DNA from 2 places in the Mediterraneibacter gnavus ATCC 29149 genome. Region 2 is predicted to be linked to the other one. Evidence: riboswitches for the same ligand, from Rfam matches in the RefSeq annotation. Region 2 holds a riboswitch; the other holds the start of a gene.
What was found. A riboswitch is a leader RNA that binds a small molecule or an ion and turns the genes downstream of it on or off. The one in region 2 is predicted to bind cobalamin.
Positions count from the first base shown of each region.

Region 1: another riboswitch for cobalamin. It lies ahead of FXV78_RS00265 (energy-coupling factor ABC transporter permease); the one in region 2 lies ahead of FXV78_RS15315 (ABC transporter substrate-binding protein).

Region 1 covers NZ_CP043051.1:55,294-61,084, forward strand. The annotation lists gene FXV78_RS00250 (energy-coupling factor ABC transporter ATP-binding protein) at 1-23, opposite strand, end outside; gene cbiQ (cobalt ECF transporter T component CbiQ) at 20-793, opposite strand; gene FXV78_RS00260 (energy-coupling factor ABC transporter substrate-binding protein) at 780-1,094, opposite strand; gene FXV78_RS00265 (energy-coupling factor ABC transporter permease) at 1,096-1,845, opposite strand; cobalamin riboswitch at 1,955-2,144, opposite strand; gene FXV78_RS00270 (cob(I)yrinic acid a,c-diamide adenosyltransferase) at 2,213-2,740, opposite strand; gene cobK (precorrin-6A reductase) at 2,788-3,561, opposite strand; gene FXV78_RS00280 (cobalt-precorrin 5A hydrolase) at 3,558-4,640, opposite strand; gene FXV78_RS00285 (ammonium transporter) at 4,953-5,791, shown strand, end outside.
Region 2 covers NZ_CP043051.1:3,066,825-3,072,615, reverse strand. The annotation lists gene FXV78_RS15325 (ABC transporter ATP-binding protein) at 64-840, opposite strand; gene FXV78_RS15320 (FecCD family ABC transporter permease) at 837-1,898, opposite strand; gene FXV78_RS15315 (ABC transporter substrate-binding protein) at 1,920-2,963, opposite strand; cobalamin riboswitch at 3,070-3,245, opposite strand; gene FXV78_RS15310 (DUF4250 domain-containing protein) at 3,357-3,539, opposite strand; gene FXV78_RS15305 (5-formyltetrahydrofolate cyclo-ligase) at 3,533-4,102, opposite strand; gene FXV78_RS15300 (DUF896 domain-containing protein) at 4,080-4,301, opposite strand; gene FXV78_RS15295 (hypothetical protein) at 4,374-4,730, opposite strand; gene FXV78_RS15290 (putative polysaccharide biosynthesis protein) at 4,801-5,791, opposite strand, start outside.

The DNA.
Region 1 (5,791 bases), 540 kb from region 2:
TCTAAAATAATCTCTTCACTCATACTATTCTCCCCCAAACCGCAAGCAAAATCAGGACTGCCTCAAAAACTGCTATTTTCCGGAAATTGCTCTTGTTTTTTTCATACTCTCCTGAAAGTACCCGGATCTCACCGTCATAACATCTGGATTCCATCGCATTGTACAATGCATCCGACTGCTTCAGCGCCCGCACAAACACAACCGATGCCATCTGCCCGAAAGACTGGATCGAAGTTTTCAGATCCCGGTTTCCAAGCCTTGCTTTCTGTGCCGTCATAATTGCAGATGCCCCTTCCATCAGAATAAAAATAAACCGATATGTCAAAAGCATCAGCTCAATGAACAATCCCGGAAAATGCAGTCGCTTTAACACATCCAGAATTTCCGTCATCGGCGTGTTAAAAGACAGGACATACAGACTGGAAACACTTGCAAGCGCAGTCAGTATCATCTGCCCGCCTTTTTTCAGCCCCATCCAGCTGGATGTCACATAATACTGCCCCACCGGGATTGCATAGGCATCCAGCGGCTCTTTGGATACATTGACCAGGATTGCCAGTGTACTCAACAGCAGAAATATCAGGGGTACCATCAGGTATTTCAGGTACAGGTGAAATGGAACTCTTCCCTTTTTTACATTGAGAATTCCATTGACCGCCAGTACGATCACTGCCGCTGTAACAGACCGGCTGACCACACAGACCAACAGGGTCAGAACCGCATATGCAAACTTCTCCTCCGGACTCACATCTGCAAGTCCGGAGGAATAACTTAATTTATCAATGATTATCATTCTGCCACTTCTTCCGCTCTACGAGACGACCCATGCAAAAAGCGATGATTCCCACGCCGATTCCGGTCTGTACACAAAACAGCAGGGACTCCACCTCTCCCGGGATTTCTTTTCCAAGAAAATCTTCCAAAACAGGGGTAAACCACGGTTCATATTCTCCATGGATCTCTTCTACCATCACACTTCCCGCATCATCTGATCCGCCAAACTCTGCATCTTTCAAAGTCAGAAACGGAACTGCCGCCAGCAGGACCACCGCGAGCAGCAGAACCAGTACCAGTGTTTTATTTTTCTTACTCATCCTACTTTTCCTCCTTTAAAAATCCAACGGCTTTGAGTTCCGGTTTTGCATAAGACTCCAGTGCGATCACGATCACAACCGTAAGAAGTCCTTCCATTACTGCCAGCGGAAGCTGTGTCGGAGCAAACACTCCAAGGAATTTCACTGCGGAAGCTCCCACCCCGCCCGCTTCAGACGGATATGCCATAGCAAGCTGCAGACTGGTTACACAGTAAGTGAACAGATCCCCGAAAAATGCTGCCAGAAACACTGCCACCTTCCGGTTTACATTGAGTTTCTGGCAAAGCTTATAAATCCCATAAGAAAGAAACGGACCTGCGATCGCCATAGAAAATGTATTGGCTCCCAGCGTGGTCAGTCCGCCGTGTGCCAGCAGGATTGCCTGAAATAATAACACGATCAGCCCCAACACGCCTGCTGCCGTCGGCCCGAATAAGATCGCACCCAGTCCGGTTCCTGTCATATGGGAACAGCTTCCGGTCACAGACGGGATCTTCAAGGAAGAAATCACAAACACAAAGGCTCCTGACATTGCCAGAAGGATCAGTGTTTTTCTGTTCTGTTTTAATGTTTTTTGAATGGAAAAAAATCCTGCGACGATAAACGGCAGGCAGATGACTCCCCACGCAATGCAAAATGTTGCCTGAAGGTATCCCTCCATAATGTGCATAGCATTTGAAGCCGGTGCAATGGCAAATAACACCGCGATTGCGATGCTTGCCTTCAGTAAGATATTTTGTTTTTTTGTCATGTTCTTTTCTCTCCTTTTCCTTTGACAAAATTTTTCTGAAATATTCCAGGCTGTCAAAAGGTCCTAAAAGGAGACTGTTTTGCATACACCCGGTCATATTCCCGTAACCTTCCAGATTCCTTTAAAAGCGGGTGTTCTGACTTAGGCATCAAACACAGTATTTCGCCTTCCCATAGAATTTCCTACAGTGACCTCATGAAATACCACTACTCCAATACAGCAACGAGCATTGTCCGGGATTCTCACCTGGTTCCCCTGCCGCCTTTTTTCGGACGGCATCTTTTAAATCTGCTTTGAATCTGAATTTATGTAGAAACACCTGCTTCTTCTGTCACAAAGAGCAGCGTCCATACATACAAAATAATATTTAATATTCAATTCCTCTGCGGGCATAAACGCCGCAATCAAACGGATGCTTTACTTTCCGGATCTCAGACACATAATCCGCTATTCTGATCAGATCCTCTGACGGATCCCGTCCGGTCAGAACCACTTCCAGACCTTCTGGTTTCTCTTTCAAAAACTGAATAGCCTCTTCATGCGGGATCAGACCATACCTGTCTGCTGCCATAAATTCATCCATGACAAGCATGTCACACGCTCCATTTTTCGCCCGATCCAGTGCATACTTCCACAATTCTTCATACATCTGCTTTGTTTCTGCCTTTTCTTCCTCGGACTGCGTGTTATAAAACCCATAGGACTTCGGTAAATGGATCACTTCTATCCCCGGAATCTGATCTAACACACACAATTCTGCAGAGTTCTCATTCTTCAAAAAACGGGCAAACAGTACTTTCATCCCGCTTCCGGCCGCCCGAACTGCAAGTCCCGTAGCTGCCGTGGTCTTTCCTTTTCCGTCTCCACAGTAAATGTGGATCATTCCCTGCCTCATATTCTGTCCTCTTCCTGTTTCAGCCTTTCCTTAAATCTTTCTAAATTTTAGCACAGCCCTGCCCATATTTCTAGGAATTTTTTTGTTTCTTTTAGTATTTTTCCTACTTCAAACGGCCTTCCTACTACCACCAGCACAGCCTTTGCCTCTTCTGCAGCCTGTACCTTCTCCAGAAAACCACCGGATTTTCCGGATTCTTTTGTCACAAAATACCTGGCATCCAAAGCTCTTAGCATCGCAAGATTTAATTCTTTTGAAAACGGACCCTGCATGGCGATCAGATGCTTTCCTTCGAATCCAAGCCGAATGCTCTCTTCCACTGAAACCTGTGTAGAAAGGACACGGGCATAACATCGCTCTTTGCAGCCTGCTATCCTGGTATATTCTTTCAATTCTTTGCTTCCGGTAGCAATCAGAACATTCCCTGTTGTATTTTGCAGGTATTCCACCGCCTCAGGTACACTTTCCACACGCACAACACGCTCTCCTTTGTCATCCCAGTTCTGCCGCTCCCGCACACATCTGATATATTCCGTACCTGCCATCCTGCATGCCTGCTCTACATTTTTCGTCACTTCTGCTGCAAACGGATGTGTCGCATCCACCACCAGATCAATTTTCTGCGTCGTTAAAAACTGCCGGATCTGTGCCTCATCCATACGTCCAGTACGTACGCTTACATTAGAAGAACTCTCGACATCCATACAGTCTCTTCCATACTCTGTGGCAACACTGACGATGACATCCACCTGCCTGTTTCTCAGAAATTCTGCCAGTTCCCGACCTTCTGTAGTACCTGAAAAAATCAAGATACGCTTCATCTTTCTTCCTCCTCTTTCCTAAATTTTACCATAACTTCACCACAGACAAACGCAGCCGTGCACTGATTCAGACAGACCTTTTCCTGAACCATCACTCCATCCGGACACATTTTTTTCGCCGCTCTCTCACAGACATTGTCTACCCCTGTCACTCCTCTTACAAATTCCGAAGAACTGCTGACTGACGAAATTTCCTGAAGTGATTCTGCGGAATAAGTCAAAAACTCCACTCCAAGAGAATCTGCCAGCTCCAGCAACCCGGCCTCCTCCCTTTTCAGATCGATGCTTCCAAGTGCACGGATCTGCTCCGGTAAAAATCCATGCTTTTCCAGAGTTTTCAAAAGCTCTGCCTCCAGAATTTCTTTTTTTGTCCCTTTTTTGCATCCCATTCCCACATACAGATTTCTTGGCAAAAGATATAATACACCTGATTTTTTATTTCTGGGTTTTTTTTCACAGATCACAATCTTCCCACAGCATCCCTCCAGTTGTTCTTCACTGCCGCATATGGTCAGTTCTTCGGGTATATCCCCCAAAAGCGGAAACTCTGAAAAAATTCCCGTATTCTTTTTTTCAAGAATCCCTGCCGAGATTTTTTTCGCCTCTTCCCGATCTGTAATGACGAGTCCGTTCTCCATGGCAAACACGTCTGCCGCAAACTTTTTCTGCACATCTGTAGCCGTTGTGATCACCGCCCTTCCTCCTGTGTATTCTGCAAGAACCTTCGCCAGCGTTACTCCGCCGCCTACATGTCCGGACAAAAGCGGAATGGCAAATGTGCCCTTCTCATCCAGAACAATAACCGGAGGATCTGTAAACTTATCTTTTACAAACGGAGCGATCGCACGGATCGCGATTCCTGCCGCCCCGATAAATACCAGTGCATGTTCTCCCCAGGATGCCCCGATTTCTTGTTTCCATCCGTCATTTAATCTCTGCAGCCTTTTATCCTCTGCAAAACGTGCCACAGTATATCCTGTACACACATACCCTTCCTGTTTTAGTTTTTCCGCCAGATTTAACGCCAGACGGCTTCCAGTCCCGGTAAAACTATAAATTCTCACACTTTTTCTCTTCATTATTTTCTTCTCTTTTCACTTTCTTTTCATCTACTATACTATTAGCCGGCGTTTCCGTCAAAACTTAGTTTGATTAGCCGGAACAATAACAATTACAATTTTCTGCCTGTTTGTTTAATTTTGAAGATTTTGCATGATTTTCCAAAAATTCTTTGTTTAGTTTCACTCTTGTCATTTTTCAGCTTCTCTGCTATTCTGTTTGCAGACGAAGATGTCTGAAGGATTTTTAAAAATCTCTCAGGCATCTTTTTTTATAGAAAAGGCCTTTTCACAGCAGAAAAACTGTTTTTGTTTCAACTAGGAGGAGATTTTATGAGTTCAGGAGATACTGGTTTTATCATGCTTTGCTCTGCCCTTGTTTTTCTTATGACACCGGGCCTTGCTTTCTTTTATGGCGGATTGGTCCGCCGGAAAAATGTTGTCAACACAATGATGGCCTGCATCGGCATTATGGGGCTGTCCATCGTTATGTGGGTACTGTTTGGATATTCCCTTTCTTTCGGCGGAAACCATGCCGGAATCATCGGTGATTTTCGATACTTTGCTTTTCAAGGTGTAGGAGCCGATCCCGGTCCTTATGCTGATACGATTCCACATCTTGTATTTGCCGGTTTCCAGATGATGTTCGCAGTCATTACCCCTGCGCTGATCACCGGAGCTGTCGTCGGCAGAATGCGTTTTAAGGCACTGTTTCTGTTTATTGCATTCTGGTCTTTGATTGTTTATTATCCGATGGCACATATGGTATGGGGAGAAGACGGTTTCCTTGCCGCTTTAGGATCTGTTGATTTTGCCGGCGGAAATGTTGTCCATATCAGTTCCGGAGTATCCGCTCTTGTCCTTGCCATCTGTCTTGGTCGAAGACGCGGATATGAACACACTTCCTATCGCATCCACAACATCCCATTTGTCACTCTGGGTGCATCACTGCTCTGGTTCGGATGGTTTGGCTTCAATGCCGGAAGTGCTCTTGCGGCAGATGGACTTGCAGCTCACGCTTTTATGACCTCTGCGATTGCTTCTGCTTCCGCAATGCTCATCTGGATGCTCATTGATTATCTGAAAAGTAAAAAAACCACACTTGTCGGTGCTTCTACAGGACTGGTCGTAGGGCTTGTAGCTATCACCCCCGGTGCCGGATTTGTTCCGAT
Region 2 (5,791 bases):
ATTCCATATGAGCTTTCATTATAATCGAATCCATTTGGTTTTTCAAGATAAAACAATCCTCTGTTATCCTTTCGGAATATAATACACTTGTATCTTTTGCGTAATCGGATTTTTCGTGATCTGCGCATGGATTCCAAAAATTTGTAAAATATTTTCCTCGGTAAGAATCTCTTCGGGTGTTCCCGCTTTGATGATCCTCCCCCGATCCATAAGTAAAATTCTGTCGCAGTACATGGCTGCAATATTCAGATCATGAACGGAAGAAAAAATCGTCGCATCCTGTTTCTTTAAGATCTCCATCAACAGATATTGAAACCGGATATCCAGATGATTCGTCGGCTCATCCAGGAGAATCAGTCTGCTCTCCTGAGCAAGCGTTCTTGCCATGAGCACCCTTTGTTTTTCTCCTCCGGACAAGCTGAAAAAAGAGCGGTTTTCGTATCCTTTCAGTCCCACTTCTTCTAAAAAACGCCTGCAGATTGCAAGATCCTCTTCTGTTTCCTTTTCTAAAAACCTACGATGTGCATAGCGTCCATACATAACCATATCAAGCACTTCCAGATCAAATTCGGTCTGATTTTCCTGTGCGACAACTGCTGCTTGTCTTGCCATCTCTTTCGCTGACAGCGAAACAACATCCTTCCCGTCGATATAAACGGTATCTTTCTGTGGTCTGTACGTTTTGTATATGTTTTTCAGCAACGTTGATTTTCCGCAGCCATTGGGACCAATCAGCCCGACAAAAGTGCCTTCCGGTACTTCCAGAGAAACATCCTGCAGAATCTCGGTTCCATCAATACTGTAGTCCAATCCGCGAACTGTCAAAAAGCTATGGTTCATGTGCTCTTCCTCCTTCCCCTGCGGATCAGATACAGGAAAAACGGTGCGCCGGACAAAGCCGCAATAATTCCGATTGGGAGCTCCTCCGGTGCAACGATCACCCGCGAGAGAAAATCTGCCAGTACAGTAAACAATCCGCCCAAAACAATTACAAACGGTAATACTATCGTATGCCGTGATCCTACCATTCTTCTCGCAATATGTGGAACAACAAGCCCGATAAAGCCGATCACTCCACTGACAGAGACCACAATTCCGGTCAATACGGCAGCCATGATGATCACAACCATTTTGATTCTTGTTACATTGACTCCCAGATTCTCAGCAGTGCCATCTCCCAAAAGCAGCATATCCAGTTCTCTTGTAAAAAGAAGAATGATGCAGACTGTAATCAGAAAAGCAGCTGCAACATATTTGACTTTCTCCCAGCTTGCGCCACTCAAAGAACCTACCATCCAGTATTGTGCTGTCTTTGTCTTATCCGATCCGGTATGATACCCGTAAATGATCAGATTGGTGATCCCGCTAAACAACGCAGAAGTCGCAATCCCCGCCAGGATCAGCTGTGTCGAAGTAACGGTTCCCTTATATGTTGCAATCGCCATGGATAATACAATTGCCAGGGCCGCTCCGCAAATTGCTCCAAACATGGTTCCGTATCCGCCTGCAAAATGAAAACAGCCTGTGATGATGGCACATACCGCTCCTGCTGAAGCTCCGGAAGAAATACCAAGTACATAAGGATCTGCCAGAGCATTTTTTGTCAACGCCTGCATCAGTACTCCACACACAGAAAGTCCGGCACCTACAAACCACGCAAGCACAACTCTTGGAAGTCGGATATTCCAGATAATTGTTTCCATATTGGTTTCCCATGTCGGGAAAAATATCTCCCGCCCTGACAGATGGTTCATAATAATACGAAATACTTCAAAAGGGTGAATCTTGACAGCTCCAAAGGAAACGGAACAACCTACCGCTAAAACACTGCACACAAATACAGCGCAAAACAGGGACAGGTGCCTTACTCTTTTCTGTCTTTTATTTAATTCTTTCATGTAATAGAAGAACTCCCTTTCCTATTGAAAACAATCTGGATATAACTGCTTTGCAATTTCTTCAACTGCAGCTGCTGATCCGGCAGAGCCCTGCATGTCTGCACAGCATGCAGAATAGATTTTTCCTTCTTTGATTGCCCTTAAATCTTTTGTTGCAGCATTGGTGCGAAGAAATTCTGCCTTTTCTTCTACATCTCCATCATAGTCTAAAAGGAGGATTGCATCCGGATCACGTTCTACCACTTCTTCCCAGGAAGGGGTTGCCCACCCGGCTTCAATGTCATTAAAAATAGAGATGGCGCCTGCCGATTTCAAAATATCTCCCGGCATCCCCTGGCATGCTGTAAAAGGGGCATCTTCTCCCGAATCATAGACAAACACTTTTTTCGGGTTCTTGTATGCATCTTCTCCAAGCGCCTCTTTCACATCCTGAAGTGTATCCTTCATTTTTTGTATTTTCTGCTCTGCAGTTTCTTCCACTTGAAAAATCTTGCCCAGTGTCTCATAGTCTTTGTACAAATCTTCAAATGTGGCACTGTCTGAGCATACATATGGGAAATACATGGCAATTCCATTTTCGTCACAGAATTCTGTACTGAAATTTTTATCTGAAAATACGGAATCCCAGCCGATCAGAAAATCACAGCCTGTAGCAAGCAGTTCTTCCTTTGAAACAGATGACAGGTTCACTCCGGGTTCTGCGATCTGTGGTACAGAATCTCTTGCAGGATATTCCGAGACAAGACTCCAGCAACTCCCTTTCGTGTATCCGGCCATCTGCTCCTCTAAGCCCAGATCAAAAAACAAATCTGCCATCTGATCTCCGGAAGCAACCACATGATCCGGTTTTTGCTTAAAGGTATACTCTACATTTTTTCCCAGCCCGGATCGCTCCAGATTCAGCTGAATTGTAACCGGTTCATAATTACGATCTTCTGATTGTACCGATTTTTCTGCATGAGCTTCTTTTTTATCAGTTTCTGTCTCCTTATTGCTTCCACATCCGGAAACAAGAGATATCGTCGCTGCTGCACACAGGATGCAGCTTACTATTTTCTTTTTCATAAACTTTGACCTTTCTTTATCAATTTTATCCCAGTTGCTCTATTGATAAAAGGTCATGATCAGGTCTTCATCTACCTCGTCCCCTTTCTCTTTCTTCTTATCAAGAAATCGTAAGATGACTTCAGCAAGTCTTAGGGCTTGGCATCTCCCGCCATTTCACCTTCTCACAGAATTCTCTGCAATGGTATCTGAAATTTTGTCCGCCTTACCTCAGGGATAAGCTGCCAATGAATTGCACATTGTTCCTTATTAAGCCAAAACACTGAAGCCGTCTGCACATTGCATGCAGTCCGAAATATTATAGCATTAATTTCCTGCATTTATCCAGTAAAACCTTCTAAGTTTATAAAATTTCAAAAGACAGGGATATTTCCCTGCCTTACCTTTCATCCACTATTCAAACTGATTTTTTTCTGCATCGTATCTGTAGTCGATCATGCCGAGTTTTTCCTCCAGCACTTCTCTTGAAACGTCCATATCATCACAGAGAGCATCCAGGCTTGGATAATAATCTCTCAGTTTTGTATTTACCACGCTTAGAAGAAGTATCGGATCTTTCGGTAATCCTGTCAGCATTTCCAGCACCTCTTTTCTGTCATCACATATTCCATCCGAATGTCATGTGCCTCAGCAGGAATCTGATCTGCCATCTGCACCTCAAACGCAAGTCCAAACGTATGGCATCCTTCCATTTTCTGAAGATACGTGTCGTAAAATCCTCCTCCATATCCGATCCTTCTTCCCGCCGGATCGAACGAAACGCCGGGAACAAGCATCAAGAGATCCGATTTTTCCAGGCAGCAGTCTGCCCCTTTTTTCTCTTCTTTCGGCTCCAAAATTCCAAACGCTCCTGTTTCCAGATCATTCAACGATTCTATGTAGTAAAACTTCATCTCCCGTTTTCCGGTCACTTTAGGCACTGCGGTTCTTTTTCCCGCTCTCCACGCACTTACCAGAATTTGTTCTGTACACACTTCTTTTCCCATAGATACATAACACCAGATTTCTTTCGCCTGCACAAATAAAGGATGGGAGACAACCTGCTCTGTGATCCTGTCACTGTATGTCTCCCACTCTCTGTCTGTCAGCCGGTCTCTGGCGCATAACATCTGTTTTCTAATGTCCCGCTTTGTTTCCAAATTTCTCTCCCAGATTGACGATTGTACCGTCTTTTTCTTCCACATCAATATTATTGAGCTGACTTCTCAAATTGCGTTTGAATGCATCAATATATTCCTGCCTGAGAATCTTTTGTTCTTTCTTTTCCGCATCAGTCAGTCCTTCTGCTTTTGATTTTCTATACAGTTCATTGATTCTTTTTACCTTTTGTTCGTCCATAATCTTATCCTTTCCCAAAAATTCTTTCTCCATCTTACACTATTTCTCGATTTTCGTCTACCCCGCTGTTTTTTAGCTGGAATAATTTTCCAGAAATGCGTAAAGTTCCTCCTCTGTTTCAACATATTTTTTTTGCTTTACATTTGTCTGCACTTCTTTCGGCAGTTCTTCAAACGGAATGTCTGTAAATTCATAAATTGTAGATTGATCAAACAGATAGACGACCACATAGCCATGCAGCTCTGCCAGATAATATCCTTCATTTTTTTCTGCTTCCCCTTTCACGGCAACACTTCTTTGCTGTTTATCCTGCTGCCGCGCCATCTGCCTGTCCATCACATACTGGTAACTCACCTGATATCCGATTCCGAGCAGACTGACAAACACAAACAAGACCACAAAAAAGCCAATACAGTATTTCTTCTTCATAAAAGTCCGACTCCTTTTTTCATACAGTATTGGCTCTTTGTACCGGTTTTATTCAGTTCACTTGATTTTGTCAATCCAGATATTCAATGTCATCATCATCGTCCAGGTCTCTCTCCTGTGGAAAAATCTTAAAACGTTTGCAGACTCTTAAGATCCGTCCGCCCATTGGAAGTGCCAGCATATCTGACTCGGAAAGCGTTCCTACCCGGATCACCGCCACTGCGTACACCAGCATGGCAATGATGATAGAAAGTCCATTTGCCAGAAATCTTCCCGGCATCAGGGCGCTAAGAAGCTTATTGGACACAAATGCCGCCACTCCCATGATCAAAGCTGCCAGAAACGGCTTGATATAACAGGTCTTGAAATCCTGTCTGAATCCACTTGCCTTATATACATCCTTCATATTCAGTACACACATACAAAAACTGAAGATCACATTACTGAATACGAGAGAATAAATCCCCCATTTGAAAACAACCAGCATCAAAAGGACTGCCACAAGATGGATCCCCAGTGAAATCAGCGCATTCTTTGCCGGTGCAGTCAGCCGGTCCAGTCCCTGCAGAATCGAGTTTGTAACTGTTGAGGAACTGTACAACACAACTGTGATCGCCCCGGATGCCAGCATCAGTGCAGGCTCCGTTCTGGAATCTCCGTAAAGGAACTGCATGATCGGCGATGCCAGTACCACAAATCCCACAAAACAAGGAATCGCGATCAGCATGGTAAGACGGATCGTCTGATTGATCTTATTCTGCATCTGCGTCCGGTTTCTGGAGGCAACTGCCGCTGTCAGTGCCGGAATAACAGATGCTGCAAGTCCGTTCGCCATCGCAAGCGGGATGTTGATCAACGTATTGTATTTTCCTGTGTAAATTCCCTGTGGAATGATATATTCTTTCAAGGTAACTCCCTGTGCTGCCATGATCTTTGCAAACAAGGTCAGGTCAATAATCTGATTGATATTATAGATTGCCGTACTGAACAGGATCGGGGCGATCGTCAAAAGAAGAACCTTCAAAATCTGCCCATATCCATCCTGATGTTTCGTGCGGTCT